Nitratireductor mangrovi: one gene and its partner. The protein of the gene in region 1 interacts with the protein of each later gene in a pairwise test. Links are inferred from orthologs where the notes say so. Each region holds a gene or a part of one and is shown on either strand. Other genes may lie near its edges.

Region 1 (11,236 bases):
CCTCGATGGTCGCCCCGTGTCGAATATACTCGTCGTTCTCGACGACGACGTCGCCCTTGCGGGTCTTCAACGTCACCGGCACGATCTCGTCCTTGAACTTGCCCGCCTTCTGGGCCGCCTCGGCCTTGTTCTGCGAGGCAAGCGCGAAGGCGTCCTGATCGTCGCGGGTGATCTGGAACTGGCGCGCCACGTTCTCAGCCGTGATGCCCATGTGATAGCCGTTGAAGGCGTCCCACAGGCCGTCCCGGATCATGGTGTCGATCATGGCATAGTCGCCCATCTTCACGCCCGCGCGAAGATGCTGGCAGTGCGGCGACAGCGACATCGATTCCTGGCCGCCCGCGGCGATGATCTTGGCGTCTCCGGTTGCGATCTGCTGCATGCCGATGGCAATCGCCCGCAGGCCCGAGCCGCAAACCTGGTTGAGACCCCAGGCGGTCGTCTCCTTCGGCAGGCCCGCGGCGATCGAGGCCTGGCGGGCCGGATTCTGGCCCTGCCCGGCGGTCAGGACCTGGCCCAGGATCACCTCGTCGACTTCCCCGGCATCGACGCCTGCCCGTGCCATGACCTCCTTCAACGTCACGGCTCCAAGCTCATGGGCGGGCGTATTGGCGAAGGAACCGTTGAAGGAACCGACCGGCGTGCGGGCCGCGGCGGCGATGACGATGGCATTGGAAGCGGACATCACTGTCTCCCGTTCTGTCGAGTTGGCCGGCATGGGCCATGACTTTTCTTGCCCGTACCATGACATGAGTCAAACGGGAAATCAGCCACCCGATCATAAGCCTCGCGTGCAGACCGGACTGGCACACATGGTGCTTGATGCGGCGCGGCACCCTGTCTCCTGCACTGCACAAACCGCTTTCAATCGATGCGGGTTTCCGCCTATCCTGAAATGTGCGACATGTCGTGACCGCCGACGAAGCTTCGTTCGGCAATCAGGGAGGTTCGCGTGCCAGGCAAGGACGATCCGGTGATCATCAAGAAATACGCCAATCGCCGCCTCTACAACACCGGCACGTCCACATATGTGACGCTGGAAGACCTGGCCGAAATGGTGAAGCGCGGCGAGGACTTCACAGTACAGGACGCCAAGTCCGGCGACGACATCACACACCCGGTGCTGACCCAGATCATTTTCGAGCTTGAGAACAAGGAAGGGCAGAACATGCTGCCCGTCTCGTTCCTGCGCCAGTTGATCTCGTTTTATGGCGACCAGATGCAGATGATCGTGCCGAGCTTTCTCGAGCAGTCGATGATCGCCTTTGCCAAGGAGCAGGAGCGCTTTCGCGAGCAGATGAAGACGGCCCTCGGCAAGTCGCCGATGGAAATGATGAACATGTCGACGCCGATGAAGGCGATCGAGGAGCAGACCCGCCGCAACATGGAGATGTTCCAGAACGCCATGCGCATGTTCACGCCGTTCCCGCCCGCCGGCACCGGCGAGGCGAACGGCGAAGAGCAAGACGTGCAGCCGGACGACCAGCCCGCCGACGATTTGCGCGAGCTCAAGGATCAGATCGCCGCCATGCAGCGCAAGATCGATTCCATGAGCAAGGACTGACGGTCTACCAGCCGAGCGCCAGCCCGTCCTTGCGCGGGTCGGAGCCGCCGATCAGAAACCCGCTCTCATGGTCGATCGCGACGATCTGCCCGCCGCCATGCGGATTGGGCGCGTCGGCCACGCGGTGGCCCAGCTCTGCGAGCCGCCCGCGCACCGCGCCCGGGATTCCACTCTCCGCGCCCAACACCTCGCTGTCGCCCCAGAATATGCGGGCATGGTCGAGCGCCTGCTGCGGGTCCATCTGGTGGTCGAGCATGTTGGAGAGCACATGCGCATGCCCCATCGGCTGATAGGCCCCGCCCATCACGCCGAAGGAACATGCCGCGCGACCATCCTTCATGACCATGGCGGGAATGATGGTGTGCATCGGCCGCTTGCCCGGTCCAAGCTCGTTGGGATGGCCTTCTTCCAGCGTGAAGCAGGCGCCACGATTCTGCAGCGCGATGCCCGATTCCGGCGTCACCAGCCGGGCGCCGAAACCCGCATAAAGCGAATTGATGAAGGAGACCGCGCGGCGGTCGCGGTCGACGACGGTGAGATAGACCGTGTCTGAGTCGGGGAGCGGCGGCAGCTCCAGATGCGGGTTGCGGCCGCCGGGGTCGATGTTGCGGGCAAGTGAGGCCGTGACTTGCGGCGACAACAATGTCTCGGGAGACACCGCCATCGCGGCCGGGTCGGCAACCAGATGATCGCGGACATTGTAGGCTGCTCGCGCGCATTCGATCATCCGGTGGTAGCGCTCGGCGCTGTCGGCGGCCAGCCGGCCCGCCCCCGTGGCGGCAAACAGGTTGAGCAGGATCAGCGCCGTGATGCCCTGCCCGTTGGGCGGGATTTCCAGAACGTCGTAGTCTCTATAGCGGGTCCCGATCGGTTCAACCCAGTCGGCGGTGACGGCGGCCAGATCTTCCTCGTCGAGGAACCCACCGCCCGCCCGTACGACGGCCGCCATCTCCGCTGCGATCGCGCCTTCATAGAAGGCCGACGCTCCTTTGCCCGCGATGGCGCGCAAGGTACGCCCGAGCGCCGGCACGCGATGACGTGAAAACACTTTGGGCGACCGGCCGCCGGCCAGATAGTGGCGCGAACCGCCTGCGTCGGCCGCGAGACCCTCGACAAGGCCTTGCCAGTCGCGGGCAACACGCGGGTGAACGGCATAACCTTCTTCGGCGTACCCGATCGCGTCCGAAAGGAGGACCCCGAGCCCGCGTGTACCGAAGCGCGCCGCTAACGTCTCCCATGCCTTGATGGCGCCTGGCACCGTCACGCTCAGCGCTCCGGATTGCGGCATCTGGCGATGCCCCATCTCGCGATAACGCGCCGCGCTCGCTGCCTTCGGCGCCCGCCCGGACCCGTTCAGTCCGTGCACCGATCCGTCCGGCTCGGCGATGATGGCAAAACAGTCGCCGCCGATCCCGGTCATGTGCGGCTCGACAACCGCGAGCGTGGCCGCGGCCGCGATCGCGGCGTCGACCGCATTGCCGCCATCCCTGAGGATTGAAAGGGCCGTCATTGTCGCCAGCGGATGTGACGTCGCCGCCATGCCGTTTTCCGCAATCACCGGGGAGCGGCCCGTCCTGTCAAAATCACGCATCATGCTTGCCCTCTGATTGCCGACGATACGGCGAAACTATTTACACGACACGCGCCTACAGTTTCGCGGGCGGCTTCGATAGACCTAACCTCCAGCCAAAGGGAGGGCCAGGATGAACATGCTGTCACTGGAAACGGCAAACGCGATCATAAGTTCAGCCTTCGAGGAGGCGGCGCGGCTTGCCCTAAAGCCGATTGCGGTCGCCGTCCTCGACGCCGGCGGCCATCTGGTCGCCTACCAACGGCAGGACGGCTCGTCGCTGATGCGCTTTCAGATCGCTTTCGGCAAGGCCTATGGCGCACTGGCGCTCGGCATGGGCTCGCGCGCCATCGACCGCGCCGCGCGCGATCGCCCGCATTTCATCGCAGCCCTTTCCGACGTTTCCGGCGGCCGCATCGTGCCGGTACCGGGCGGCATGCTGATGAAGAACGCGGCGGGCGAGGTCATTGGCGCGGTCGGCGTCACCGGCGATACCTCCGACAATGACGAGGCCGCCGCCAGGGCTGCGATCGAAGCCGCGGGGTTCGCCGCCGACGGCGGCTGACGCCTCAGTGAAAGCTGACGTCGCGCCCGGCCGAGCGGATCGACACCGAGAACCCGGCGACCAGATCGACCAAAGTAATCACGGTGAGGATGAAAAACACTGAATGCGCCGCCCCGCGCACCAGCAGGAACTCGACCAGAAAGGCAACGAAGACAAAGGTCGACAGCAGATGGTCGAGAACCGAGGCATTTGATGTCCGGGTCGACTTCATGATCTCGAAGAACAGGAGCACGAGCCCGATCACGATCATCAGGTCGCCGAGCGTCATGGCGAAGACACCGCCGGACATCATCGGCACCGAGATCATCGGCTGCGCCCACGGATCGGCGCCGCCGCCGAACATGCCGGCAAGGCCGAGATTGTAAAGAATGAAAGGAATGATCAGCAGGGGGACGTGGCCCAGCATGGCGCGGCTCCGTGGCAGTTCCGTGCCACCGGTGTAGCCGCCGCGTCCGTTCCGTCAAGCGCCAGCGCGCCGGCGCCAACGAAAAAGGCCGGCGCGAAGCCGGCCATCTCAATCCCCGCGTAGAAAAGCGATCAGCTTTCCTTGGGCTCCAGAACCTGGCGGCCGCGATACATGCCCGTCTTCAGGTCGATGTGGTGCGGGCGACGCAGTTCGCCGGAATTGCGGTCCTCGACATAGGTCGGAGCCTTGATCGCGTCGGCGGAGCGACGCATGCCTCGCTTCGACGGTGAGGTTTTTCGTTTCGGTACAGCCATGGATCCTGCTCCATCACTCAAGTCGGTGCCCGCCGCGCCCTTCTCAAAAAGGACCGTTTCGGCAGGCGTTGTCTCGGAAGTCGCGTGCCTATACACGCTGATGCGGCATTTGACCAGCCGCGGCGCCTACTTTTTTTGAGCGTCGGTCAGCGAACGCAGGCGACGTAATCGCCAGCGCCCGCTGCCCTTTTTTCGATGGTGGCAGCAAGCCTGTTGAGCGCCTTGGTGGGTTTGCCAGGATTGCGTTCGCGCGGGTTGGGCAGCGTGACCGCGAGCAGCGCCGCCTGCCGGCGCGACAAGTCGCTGGCCGAGCGTCCGAAATGATGCTGTGCCGCGGCTTCGGCGCCATAGACGCCCGGCCCCCATTCCACGATATTGAGATAGATCTCCATGATCCGCCTCTTGGGCACGATCGCGTCGAAGACGATCGCCAGCGGCGCCTCGATCGCCTTTCTCAGCAGCGAACGGCCGTGCCAGAGGTAAAGGTTCTTGACGGTCTGCATCGGAATGGTCGACGCGCCGCGCGTCGGCTCGCCCGAAAGCGCATCGTCGATCACGACGTTGAGTTCGCCCCAGTCGATGCCACGGTGAGAGCAGAACTGGCCGTCCTCGGACATCATCACCGAATGAACGAGCACCGGGGCAATGTCGCCGATCGCCGCCCATCGCCGGTCGTAGCCGCTGCCCGTCACGAGATCCTTCATCATCAGCGTGGAGAGCGGGTGGACGAAGGGAGCGATGTAGAGCGCCGAAAGCGCCACCGGCAGCAATGCGAGGAGCAGTCCGGCGACGACGATGCGGCGAAGCCAGATCCTGCCCTTCGATTTGCGCGGCTTGCGCCTTGCCATTGCCTTCTCCGCCATGCCGCCTTCGCCGAAACAGCGCCCTCCCGCAATAGAGGGCAGCTTCGCCCCTTGCAACGGCGGAGCGTTCATGCCTGGCAGGACAGGCTTGACCGCGCCGCCAATTGCGGCCATCGCTCGCCGCCATGGACGATCAGATCGCGCTGCTCTTCGAAGAAACCCGCGCCATGCACGCCACCGCCGTGGAGACATTGCTGCGCGGCCTGCTCGGCGACCGGCCGCTGGATGGCGAGGTCACCCGCCCGCCTCGGCTCATGGCGGCCATCCGCCACGGTGTGCTCAACGGCGGCAAACGGCTGCGCCCCTTTCTGGTCATGGAAAGCGCCGCACTTTTCGGGCTCTCCGGCGAAACGCCGCTACGCGTCGCCGCCGCACTCGAGTGTATCCACTGCTATTCGCTGATTCATGACGATTTGCCGGCGATGGACGACGACGACCTGCGCCGCGGCCAGCCGACGGTGCATCGCGCCTATGACGAAGCAACCGCGATTCTGGCCGGCGACGCGCTTTTGACCTTCGCCTTCGACATGTTGTCCGATTCGAGGCTTTTGCTGTCCGATACGGCCCGGCTGGGCCTGATCGCGGGCCTGGCGCGCGCGGCCGGAATGGGCGGCATGGTCGGCGGTCAGGCGCTGGACCTCGAGGCGGCGCGCACGAACCCCGGAGAAGACGGGGTGCTCACCCTGCAGGCCATGAAGACCGGTGCGCTCTTGCGCTTCGCCTGCGAGGCCGGTGCGATCATGTCGGGCGCCAGAGAGGCCGAACGGGAAAGGCTCGCCGAATTCGGCACCGCGATCGGCCTCGCATTCCAGATGGCCGACGATCTTCTCGACCTGACCGCCGATGCCGCCACTGTGGGCAAGGCGACCGGCAAGGACGCCGGTGCCGGCAAGGCCACGTTGGTAGGGCTCCACAGCGAGGGCTGGGCCCGCGGACAGCTTGCCGGTCTGGTGCGCCAGGCGGAAGAACTCCTGCAGCCCTTCGGCGCAGACGCACTGATGTTGCGCGCGGCTGCGCACTTCATCGCCGACCGCCGCTCCTGACGGCTGCCGCAGCGTTAAGCCCAACTTAATCCGCTCGTTCGATATTTAGCCATCAGTTCGAGTGCGGGGTGGACGAGTTCATGTCCTCGAAGATTACGCGCGCCTATATGCGCGGCCGGCTTTATGTCGTTCTGACCGGGTTCGTGGTCGCGATCGCAGCCGGCACCGGCATCATGCTTTGGCAGGCGGAGAGGGCCAAGACCGATGTGAAGTTCGGCGCCGTCATCGCCTACATGGCCGATGCGACAAGTGACGTGCTTTACCACTCGCTCCGTCTCGACAATACGCGTATCGCCCCTCCTCAGGACATCAGCAACAATGTCGACGGCTCCACGCCTGCCGCGCGCAAGATCGAGCCGACGAAGCCGACCGCCAGCAAGGAACTGGTAGCGCAAATCCGCTCCGACCTCGACGCCGCCCTGGCGCGCCTCGCCGACGCCAATGACGCGCTTCAGCTCGCGGTCGAGGGCGACGTGAACATGGGCGAAAGCAAGATGATCACCGCCGCCGAACAGGCCGGCGGCGCCGACACGGGGCGCTACGACAACGCTACGCTGGCGTCGATTGCCGGCCTCACGCCGCCGGCATCTGTGGCCGCGATCTGGATCGGCGACGACAACCAGCACTCCTTGAAACGCGACGTCAAGGAAGTGCTGACCCATGCGGACCGGCTGGCAATCTTTCGCGACCTCACCCAACCTGTCGCGCAGCGCGTCTTCAAGCAGTTGAAAACACTCGCCAACGATCGCGTCAGGCCCAATTTGTCGCGCACCCTGCACGAGCTCCACAACGAGATGACCGGAACCTACGGCACCCTGCAATTCACCCTGCTGCTGGTCGCCGTCACGATCATTTCGGCAGGCGGCCTGCTCGCCCTGCGCGTCTTCGACCCGATGATGCGAAACATCCAGGCCGCGCACGAGAACCTGCGGCAGGCCAAGGAAACGGTCGAGGAAGCCAAGGTCAAGGCCGAGTCGGCCGACCGCGCCAAGTCCGAGTTCCTCGCCAATATGAGCCATGAAATCCGCACCCCGATGAATGGCGTGCTCGGCATGGCTGAGCTCTTGAGCCGCTCGGAGCTGGACAAGCGGCAGGGGATGTTCGTCGACGTCATCCTCAAATCGGGCAACGCGCTCCTCACCATCATCAACGACATTCTCGACTTCTCGAAGATCGATGCCGGCCAGCTCGAGCTGGACCCGGCCCCGTTCCGCCTCGGCGAGGCGATCGAGGACGTCGCAACGCTCGTCTCGGCCAGAGTGGCCGAGAAGGATCTCGAGCTGATCGTTCGCGTCGACCCGACGTTGCCGTCGACCGTTGTCGGCGATGTCGGCCGTTTCCGCCAGATCGCCACCAATCTGGTCGGCAACGCGGTGAAATTCACGGAGAAAGGCCACGTGCTCGTCGACGTTTCCGGCGAGGAAAGGGATGGCGTCCTGCAGGTGACGGTGCGGGTCGAGGATACCGGCATCGGCATCCCTGCCGACAAGCTCGCTTCGGTCTTCGACAAGTTCGCCCAGGTCGATGCCTCCTCGACGCGGCGCCACGAAGGGACGGGTCTAGGCCTTGCCATCGCGTCGCGCCTGATCGAACTGATGGAAGGCGAAATCTCCGCCGAGAGCGTGCTTGGCAAGGGTTCCACCTTCTGGTTCACGGTCCCGCTGCCTGTCGACGAATCCGGCTACGGCGAGAAGCCGGTACCCTTCGATGTCTCGGGGTCGCGCATCCTCATCGTCGACGACAATCCCATCAACCGCGACATCCTAGTCGAGCAGCTGCGCAGTTGGGGTTTCGACTGCGCGGCCGTCGAGAGCGGCGCCACCGCGCTGGCGTTCCTTTCGCGCGCCACCGAATTGGGAAGCCATGTCGACGGTGTCATTCTCGACTTCCAGATGCCGGGCATGAACGGCGCCGAGACGGCGCGCGCCATTACGTCCGATCCCAGAACCGCGCGCATGCCGATCGTGCTGTTGACCTCGGTCGACCAGTCCGAAATCGGTCGGCTGGCCGCCGAATGCGGCGTCTCGGCCCAGCTCCACAAGCCGGCTCGCTCCTCGGCCCTTTTGGAAACCCTGGTCTCCGTGCTGCAGTCGTCCAAAGCGTCTTCGGCGCCGCTGGAGGTGAAGGCCAATCCGATCCCGTTCCCGACCCCTCAACGACCCAGGCCGGCGCCGGTCGCAGAGCGCAGGATTTCTGCCGCAAGCCTCAGGGAGCCGGCTTCACTCGACGTCCTTGTCGCCGAGGACAACGAGGTCAATCAGCTCGTCTTCTCCCAGATACTGGATGGGCTCGGGGTTTCCTATCGCATCGCCGGCAATGGCCGCACCGCCGTCGACATGAACCGCGCCCTGAAGCCAAAGATCATCTTGATGGATGTGTCGATGCCCGAAATGAACGGGCTCGAGGCAACTCGCACCATCCGCGAGGCCGAGGCGGACACCGGCCACCGTACCCCGATCATCGGCATCACCGCCCATGCCCTCAAGGGCGACCGCGAGAAATGCCTCGAAGCCGGCATGGACGATTATCTGTCGAAACCGGTCTCGCCAAACAAGCTTTCGGTGAAGATCGAGACCTGGCTTGGCGGCGGAGAAATGGCACGCACCGCCTGAGCCAAGTCAGCGATTGCGCAGCACGATACACGAACCGCCTGCACGCCGCAGCGAGTGGCAGATCGCGTCGGCTGCCTGGCGCGTGGCCGCGCCGATCCTGACAGCGTAAAGCCCGCGCCGCCCGCGGGGCGTTCGGATGCGGCTGACCACAGGTTCCTGATCGCCGATCTGGCTTGCGAACCGCGATCGCAGCCGCTGATATTGTCTCACGGCCACGGCACGGCGGAAATCGCCGGCAACCTGGATGCCCCATGGCTGTCGATGCACACTGGCCATGGCAACCGTATCGGCGCCTTCTGACGGCAACGCCCGGCACGCCGCGGCGAACGGCTTCTTGCCGTCGAGCGGCCGCACTGCAACCGGCGCCGTGCGCGCCACGAAGGCATCGGCCGGCTCTCCCAGAATGTCGAGCACGTAGTTCTCTGTTTCCAGCGGCAGGAAGCCTCCGCTGGCAAGCCAGCGCCGCACCCGCTCCTCCCCGGCATTGTAGGCGGCGGCCGCCAGACCGAGGTTCCCGAACTTGTCCCTGAGGATGCCGAGATAGCGTGCGGAGGCGGGTATGGCCTGTTCGATGTCGAAGCTGTCGTCCAGTCCTCGCAGTTTCGCGGTGCCGGGCATGAATTGCGCGATGCCCTCGGCGCCTGCCGGGCTCACCGCTGCCGCGTCAAAGCGGCTTTCCTTCCACAGCAGGCGGGCAAGGAAGGCCTCCGGAAGCCGCTCGCGCCGGGCATGGAGCCCGGCAAGATCGCAAATGCGCGCGATGGAGAAAGGAATTGTCGGCGCCGGCTTCGGCGGGTCGGCAGCCGTGGAGCCGACGCATGCGAGCAGCGCAGCCGCACACCAGCGGGCAAGCCTATTCGGCGGCGCTACGTGCACCCTGCCCGAAGCGGCGCTCGACATAATCCGCCACCATCTTTTCGAATTCCTCGGCAATTCCCGCGCCCCGCAGCGTGGCGGCCTTGCGGCCGTCGATGAAGACCGGCGCAGAAGGCGTCTCGCCCGTACCGGGCAACGAGATGCCGATATCGGCATGCTTGGATTCGCCGGGGCCGTTGACGATACAGCCCATGACGGCGACCTTGAGTTCCTCGACGCCCGGATAGCGGTCGCGCCAGACCGGCATGTTGCGGCGCAGGTCTTCCTGGATCTTCTGCGCCAGTTCCTGAAACACAGTCGACGTGGTGCGGCCGCATCCTGGACAGGCCGCCACCACCGGCACGAACTGGCGAAACCCCATCGTCTGCAGCAGTTCCTGCGCCACCTGCACCTCGCGCGTGCGGTCACCGCCCGGTTCGGGTGTCAGCGAGATGCGGATCGTATCGCCGACCCCTTGCTGCAAGAGGATGCCCATCGCCGCCGAAGAGGCAACGATGCCCTTTGTGCCCATGCCGGCTTCGGTGAGGCCGAGATGCAGCGCATGGTCGGAACGCCGCGCCAGTTCGGCATAGACAGCGATGAGGTCCTGCACCTGACTGACCTTGGCCGACAGGATGATCCTGTCGCGCGGCAGCCCGATCTCCTCGGCCAGTTCGGCCGAGATCAGCGCCGACTGCACGATCGCCTCGCGCATCACCTCGGCCGCCGTCAGCGGCGAACCCTTGGCCTGGTTTTCATCCATCAGCCGGGTGAGCAGTTCCTGGTCGAGCGACCCCCAGTTGACGCCGATGCGGACCGGCTTGTCGTGGCGGATCGCCGTCTCGACAATGGCGCCAAACTGGCGGTCGCGCTTTTCGCGGAAGCCGACATTGCCGGGGTTGATGCGGTACTTGGCGAGCGCCTCTGCGCAACCCGGATGGTCGGCCAGGAGCTTGTGGCCGATATAGTGGAAATCGCCGATCAGCGGCACATCGATTCCGAGTCGGGCAAGGCGGTCACGGATTTTCGGTACCGCGGCCGCACTCTCGTCGCGATCGACGGTGATGCGCACCAGTTCCGAGCCGGCGCGGTGCAGCGCCGCCACCTGTGCCACGGTCGAATCGACATCGGCGGTGTCGGTATTCGTCATCGACTGCACGACGACCGGTGCGTCGCCGCCAACGACGACACCGCCCACATTGACGCCGACCGAGGGCCGGCGCGGCAGGGGCGTGGTCAGATAGCCGGTCATGACCGGTCTCCCGAACGAATTGCTTTCGGCCATCAGGTGGCGAAGGCAGGCTCTCCTGTCAACTCCGCATCCCCGGCGCGGCCTTTCGGCAACCGTAGTACCACTGTCTTTTTTGCAGCGCACAATCTCCTATATTGCGAGCCACCGAACGACACGAGTGAAACGGAGTCACAACCATGGCACGCAAGACCG
Region 2 (4,719 bases), 1.6 Mb from region 1 along the record:
GATGGTCGCGGCGTCGGACCACGAAGCGGCACGCAACCCGCGCGCCCGCTCCGCGAAATTGCGCGCCGCAACGCGGACGGCAACGCCGCCAGGGGCGGAGGACCATTCGATTTTCGGCCTGCCGTCGCTGCCGGCGGTAGCCCGCGGACAGGAGAGGAACTAGGCCCGTGTTTCGGACCACAGACATCGTCCTGATCGCGGTCATGGTTTCGGCGGCCGCCTTCACCTACAAGACCAAGCACGAGGCGGAGAACCAACTCGCCGAGTTGCGCAAGGTCGAGTCGCAATTGCGGCTGGAGCAGGAGACGATCGACCTGCTCAAGGCTGACTGGAGCGTTCTGACGCAGCCTGCGCGCCTGCAGCAATTGGCAGAGATATACCAGGAAGAACTCAAGTTGGCGCCGGTCGAGCCACAGCAGATCGCAACGCCCGCCGAGCTTCCGGCGCCGCCGGTGGAAATGGAGGCGTCGCCGTCGAAGCCGCTCGGCGGCATGGCCGATACCGGCGCGGACGGCGTCGTCACCGGGAGCACCACGCAATGAGGCTTCTGCGCGATCTTGGCGCCATGCTGAGGCCTGGCGCGGTGCAGGCCACCGCTGTAAGCCGTGGCGGCATCGTCGTGGAAGGGGCACGCAAGTCGACCGGCGGCCGCGCCCGCTCGCGGGTGCTGATGGCCATGGGCATTTTCATGATGCTTTACGGCGTCATCGCCGGGCGGCTTGTCTATCTCGGCCTTCAGGACGTGCAGGAAAGCTATTTCCCTGGCGCCGACCGGCTGCTCGCGGCCCGGCCGGACATCGTCGACCGCAACGGGCAGGTGCTGGCGACCGACATCAAATCGGCATCACTGTTCGCCGAGCCAAGGCGGATCGTCGATCCCGACGAGGCGGTTGAACTGCTGACCACCGTCCTGCCGTCGCTCGACTACGAGCAGACATACTCCAGGCTCAGCAGCCAGGCCGGCTTTGCATGGCTGAAGCGCGAGATCACACCCAAGCAGCAGAACGAGATATTGCAACTCGGTATCCCGGGCATCGGCTTCCGCCCGGAAAAGCGGCGCTTCTATCCCGGCGGGCCGACCGCGGCGCATATCCTGGGGCTGGTCAATATCGACAATCAGGGCATTGCCGGCATCGAGAAATATGTCGACGATCACGGCCTTGCGGACCTCCGGTCGGCCGGTCTGGTGAGTAACGCCGATCTCGAACCGGTCAGGCTCTCCGTCGACCTGCGTGTCCAGCATATCGTTCGTGACGAACTTGCCGGGGCCATGGAACGCTATCAGGCGGTGGCTGCGGGCGCCGTGATCCTCAAGGTCGACACCGGCGAGGTCATCGCCATGGCGTCGCTGCCCGATTTCGACCCCAACAATCCGGTGACGGCGCATGAAAAGGACCGGCTCAACCGGATGTCGGCGGGCCTGTTCGAGATGGGGTCGACGATCAAGAGCTTTACCACCGCGATGGTGCTGGATTCCGGCAAGGCCAACCTGAACAGCACCTTCGACGCCACGCGTCCGCTGCAGATCGGCGGCCATACCATCCGCGACTTCCACGGCAAGGGGCGCGTGCTGACCGTGCCCGAGGTCTTCATCTACTCGTCAAACATCGCCTCGGGACGCATGGCCGAGGCGGTCGGCATCGACGGGCACCGCGCTTTCCTGAAGCGCATCGGGCTGCTCGACCGCATGCGCACCGAACTGCCGGAAGTGGCCACGCCCACCGAACCTGCGACCTGGAAGCGCATCAACTCGATCACCATCTCCTTCGGCCACGGCATGTCGACGACTCCGCTCCAGACGGCGGTGGCGGCGGCGGCGCTGATGAATGGCGGCAAGCTGATCCAGCCGACCTTCCTGCCGCGCACGAGGGAGGAGGCAGATGCGATCGCCGAACAGGTGATCAAACCGCAAACCAGCGAGGCGATGCGGTACCTCTACCGGCTCAACGCGGAGAAGGGCTCCGGCCGGCGCGCCGAGGTCGAAGGCTACCGCGTCGGCGGCAAGACCGGCACGGCGGAAAAGGTGGTCAACGGGCGCTATTCCAAGAACAAGCGCTTCAATGCCTTCCTGGCCGCGCTGCCGATGGAAAACCCCCAATATGTGGTATTGGCGATCGTCGATGAGCCGAAGCCCGAGCGGCCCGGAATCGGCGCGACCGCCGGCCTCAATGCGGCCCCGGTTGTCGCCAATATCATCCGGCGGGCCGCGCCGCTGCTTGGCGTGAAGCCGGTTTTCGGCCAAGAAGGCGAAGCGCTGCTCGTCTCGCACTAGTGATTCTGGGCCGGCCGCCGGCACAGATACGGAATTTCATGAAGCTCAGCGATCTCGCCGATATCCTGCCTGACCAGACTTTGCCCGCGGGCGAAGCGCGGTTGGCGGGGATCACGTCGGATTCGCGCGCGGTCGGGCCGGGTTTCCTGTTCGCGGCCCTGAAAGGGACCAAGACCGACGGGCTGGCGTTTGCGCTACAGGCGCAGGAACGCGGTGCTGCGGCGGTACTGGCGGGTCCGGGCGGGGCGCCAGAGGGGCTGACCATCCCGCTGATCCAGGTAGCCGATCCGCGGCGGGCGCTGGCGTTGGCCGCGGCGCGTTTTTATGGCCGCCAACCGGCGACGATGGTCGCGGTCACGGGAACGGCCGGCAAGACCTCGGTCGCTTCCTTCGTGCGCCAGATCTGGGAGCGGACCGGACGGCAGGCGGCAAGCATCGGCACCACGGGGCTCGTCGCGCCCGGGCGTGCAGAATACGGATCGCTGACGACGCCGGACCCGGTGGCGCTGCACCGGCTTCTGGCCGAACTCGCCGATGCCGGCGTCACCCATGCCTCGATGGAAGCCTCCAGCCACGGGCTCGACCAGCGCCGCCTCGACGGCGTGCGGCTGGCGGCCGGCGCCTTCACCAATCTCGGCCGCGACCATCTCGACTATCACCCGACAATCGAGGATTACCACCGCGCCAAGCTGCGCCTGTTCGACACGCTGCTGCCGAAGGGGGCGCCAGCCGTGATCTTTTCCGACAATGCGTGGTCAAAGGCGACGATGGACGCGGCACGCGCGGCCGGTCGCGAGGTCATGACAGTGGGCCGTAGCGGCACGCTGCTGGCGCTGAAGCGCGTCGAGCACGAGCGCCACCGCCAGCGGGCCGAGATTGCATTCGGCAGCGATATCTTCGAGATCGTGCTGCCGCTTGCCGGCGACTTCCAGATCGCCAACGCACTGGTAGCGGCCGGCCTGGCGGTGGCCACCGGCACCGGCGCGGCCGACGCGCTGTTCGCGCTCGAACATCTGCGCGGCGCCTCGGGGCGGCTCGAACTCGTCGGCCAGACTGCGAAAGGAGCGCCGGTCTATGTCGACTATGCCCACAAGCCGGACGCACTCGAGAATGCGCTCGCAGCGGTGCGGCCATTCACCACCGGGCGCGTCATCGTCGTCTTCGGTTGTGGCGGCGACCGCGACCGCGGCAAGCGCCCGATCATGGGCGAGATCGCCACGCGGCTTGCCGATGTCACCATCGTTACCGACGACAATCCGCGCTCCGAGGTGCCGGCAGAAATTCGCGCTGCGATCATGGCAGCCGCACCCGGCGCCATGGAGATCGGCGACCGGCGCGAGGCGATTCGCGCTGCCGTAACCATGCTTGATGCCGGCGACACGCTGGTGGTCGCCGGCAAGGGCCATGAAGAAGGCCAGACGGTCGGCGAGGTCACCCATCACTTCTCCGATCATGAGGAAGTCAAAAAGGCACTCGCGGAGTTGGCGGCATGAGCGCGCTCTGGACCGGCGAGGCGATGATCGCGGCTATGGGCGGGCGGCCGCTGGGCCAGTTGCCGGCAACGGTATCGGGGATCTCGATCGACAGCCGGACCCTTGAGCCGGGCGAGGCGTTTTTCGCCATCAAGGGCGAGAAGTTTGACGGCCACGACTTCGCCACCGCGGCGATGGCGGCGGGGGCGGGGCTGTTGGTCGTCGCGGAAGGCCGCCTGCCGGGCCTCGGTCGGCTGACGCGGCCGATGATCGTCGTCGACGATGTGCTGAAGGCGCTAGAGAAGCTCGCCGTTGCCGCGCGGGTGCGCTCGAAGGCCAAGATCGTCGCGGTCACAGGTTCGGCCGGCAAGACGACCACCAAGGAAGCGCTGCGCCGGGCGCTGTCGGCCACCGGCTCGGTGCATGCCGCCGAGCGGTCCTTCAACAATCACTGGGGCGTGCCGCTGACCCTGGCGCGGCTGCCCGAGGATGCCGATTTCGGCGTTTTCGAGATCGGCATGAACCATGCCGGCGAGATCCGCCCGCTGGTCAAGCTGGTGCGCCCGCACGTCGCGATCGTGACCGTGATCGCGGCGGCCCATCTCGGGCATTTCCATTCGCTCGACGACATTGCCCGCGCCAAGGCCGAAATCTTCGAAGGGGTGGAAGCCGGCGGCCATGCGCTCATCAATCGCGACGACCAGCGCTGGCGCATCCTGAAGAAGCTCGCGGCCGACGCGAAGGTGGCGCATATACATGGCTTCGGCGAACATGCCCGCGCCGACTACAAGCTCCTGCAGTGCAATCTGAAGGGCGACCATTCGACGATCACCGCACGCATCGGCGGCGAGGAAGTCTACGCCCGCATCGGGGCGCCGGGCCGCCACATCGTGCAAAATGCGCTGGCAGTGCTGGGAGCAGCTCACCTGGCCGGCGCGGACGTTGCCCGCGCCGCCGCGGCGCTCGGCGGTTTCG

What was found.
Region 2: the proteins of FQ775_RS17715 (region 1) and FQ775_RS10190 interact in binary tests that used the Escherichia coli proteins (3 or more experiments, as listed by UniProt). The link is inferred for Nitratireductor mangrovi from one-to-one orthologs.

What each region holds. Positions count from the first base shown.
Region 1 is NZ_CP042301.2:3,622,681-3,633,916, forward strand. Bases 3,417-6,353 are described here. They hold FQ775_RS17715 (biosynthetic peptidoglycan transglycosylase), read right to left. Parts: upstream 5,268-6,353; coding sequence 4,566-5,267; downstream 3,417-4,565. Other genes in these bases: FQ775_RS17700 (GlcG/HbpS family heme-binding protein), read left to right, coding at 3,417-3,699; FQ775_RS17705 (hypothetical protein), read right to left, coding at 3,704-4,105; rpmF (50S ribosomal protein L32), read right to left, coding at 4,237-4,419; FQ775_RS17720 (polyprenyl synthetase family protein), read left to right, coding at 5,408-6,325. In the rest of the region: FQ775_RS17685 (acetyl-CoA C-acetyltransferase), read right to left, coding at 1-685; polyhydroxyalkanoate synthesis repressor PhaR, read left to right, coding at 953-1,564; FQ775_RS17695 (gamma-glutamyltransferase family protein), read right to left, coding at 1,569-3,158; more of FQ775_RS17700, read left to right, coding at 3,268-3,416; FQ775_RS17725 (response regulator), read left to right, coding at 6,406-8,937; FQ775_RS17730 (lytic transglycosylase domain-containing protein), read right to left, coding at 8,944-9,837; ispG (flavodoxin-dependent (E)-4-hydroxy-3-methylbut-2-enyl-diphosphate synthase), read right to left, coding at 9,791-11,044; FQ775_RS17740 (3-hydroxybutyrate dehydrogenase), read left to right, coding at 11,221-11,236. UniProt on the Escherichia coli protein: Peptidoglycan polymerase that catalyzes glycan chain elongation from lipid-linked precursors. May play a role in peptidoglycan assembly during cell division in collaboration with other cell division proteins.
Region 2 is NZ_CP042301.2:2,064,209-2,068,927, reverse strand. What follows is about bases 1-2,918. They hold FQ775_RS10190 (peptidoglycan D,D-transpeptidase FtsI family protein), read left to right. Parts: upstream 1-565; coding sequence 566-2,272; downstream 2,273-2,918. Other genes in these bases: FQ775_RS10185 (UDP-N-acetylmuramoyl-L-alanyl-D-glutamate--2,6-diaminopimelate ligase), read left to right, coding at 2,311-2,918; ftsL (cell division protein FtsL), read left to right, coding at 168-542; rsmH (16S rRNA (cytosine(1402)-N(4))-methyltransferase RsmH), read left to right, coding at 1-163. Also shown: more of FQ775_RS10185, read left to right, coding at 2,919-3,765; FQ775_RS10180 (UDP-N-acetylmuramoylalanyl-D-glutamyl-2,6-diaminopimelate--D-alanyl-D-alanine ligase), read left to right, coding at 3,762-4,719. UniProt on the Escherichia coli protein: Essential cell division protein that catalyzes cross-linking of the peptidoglycan cell wall at the division septum. Required for localization of FtsN.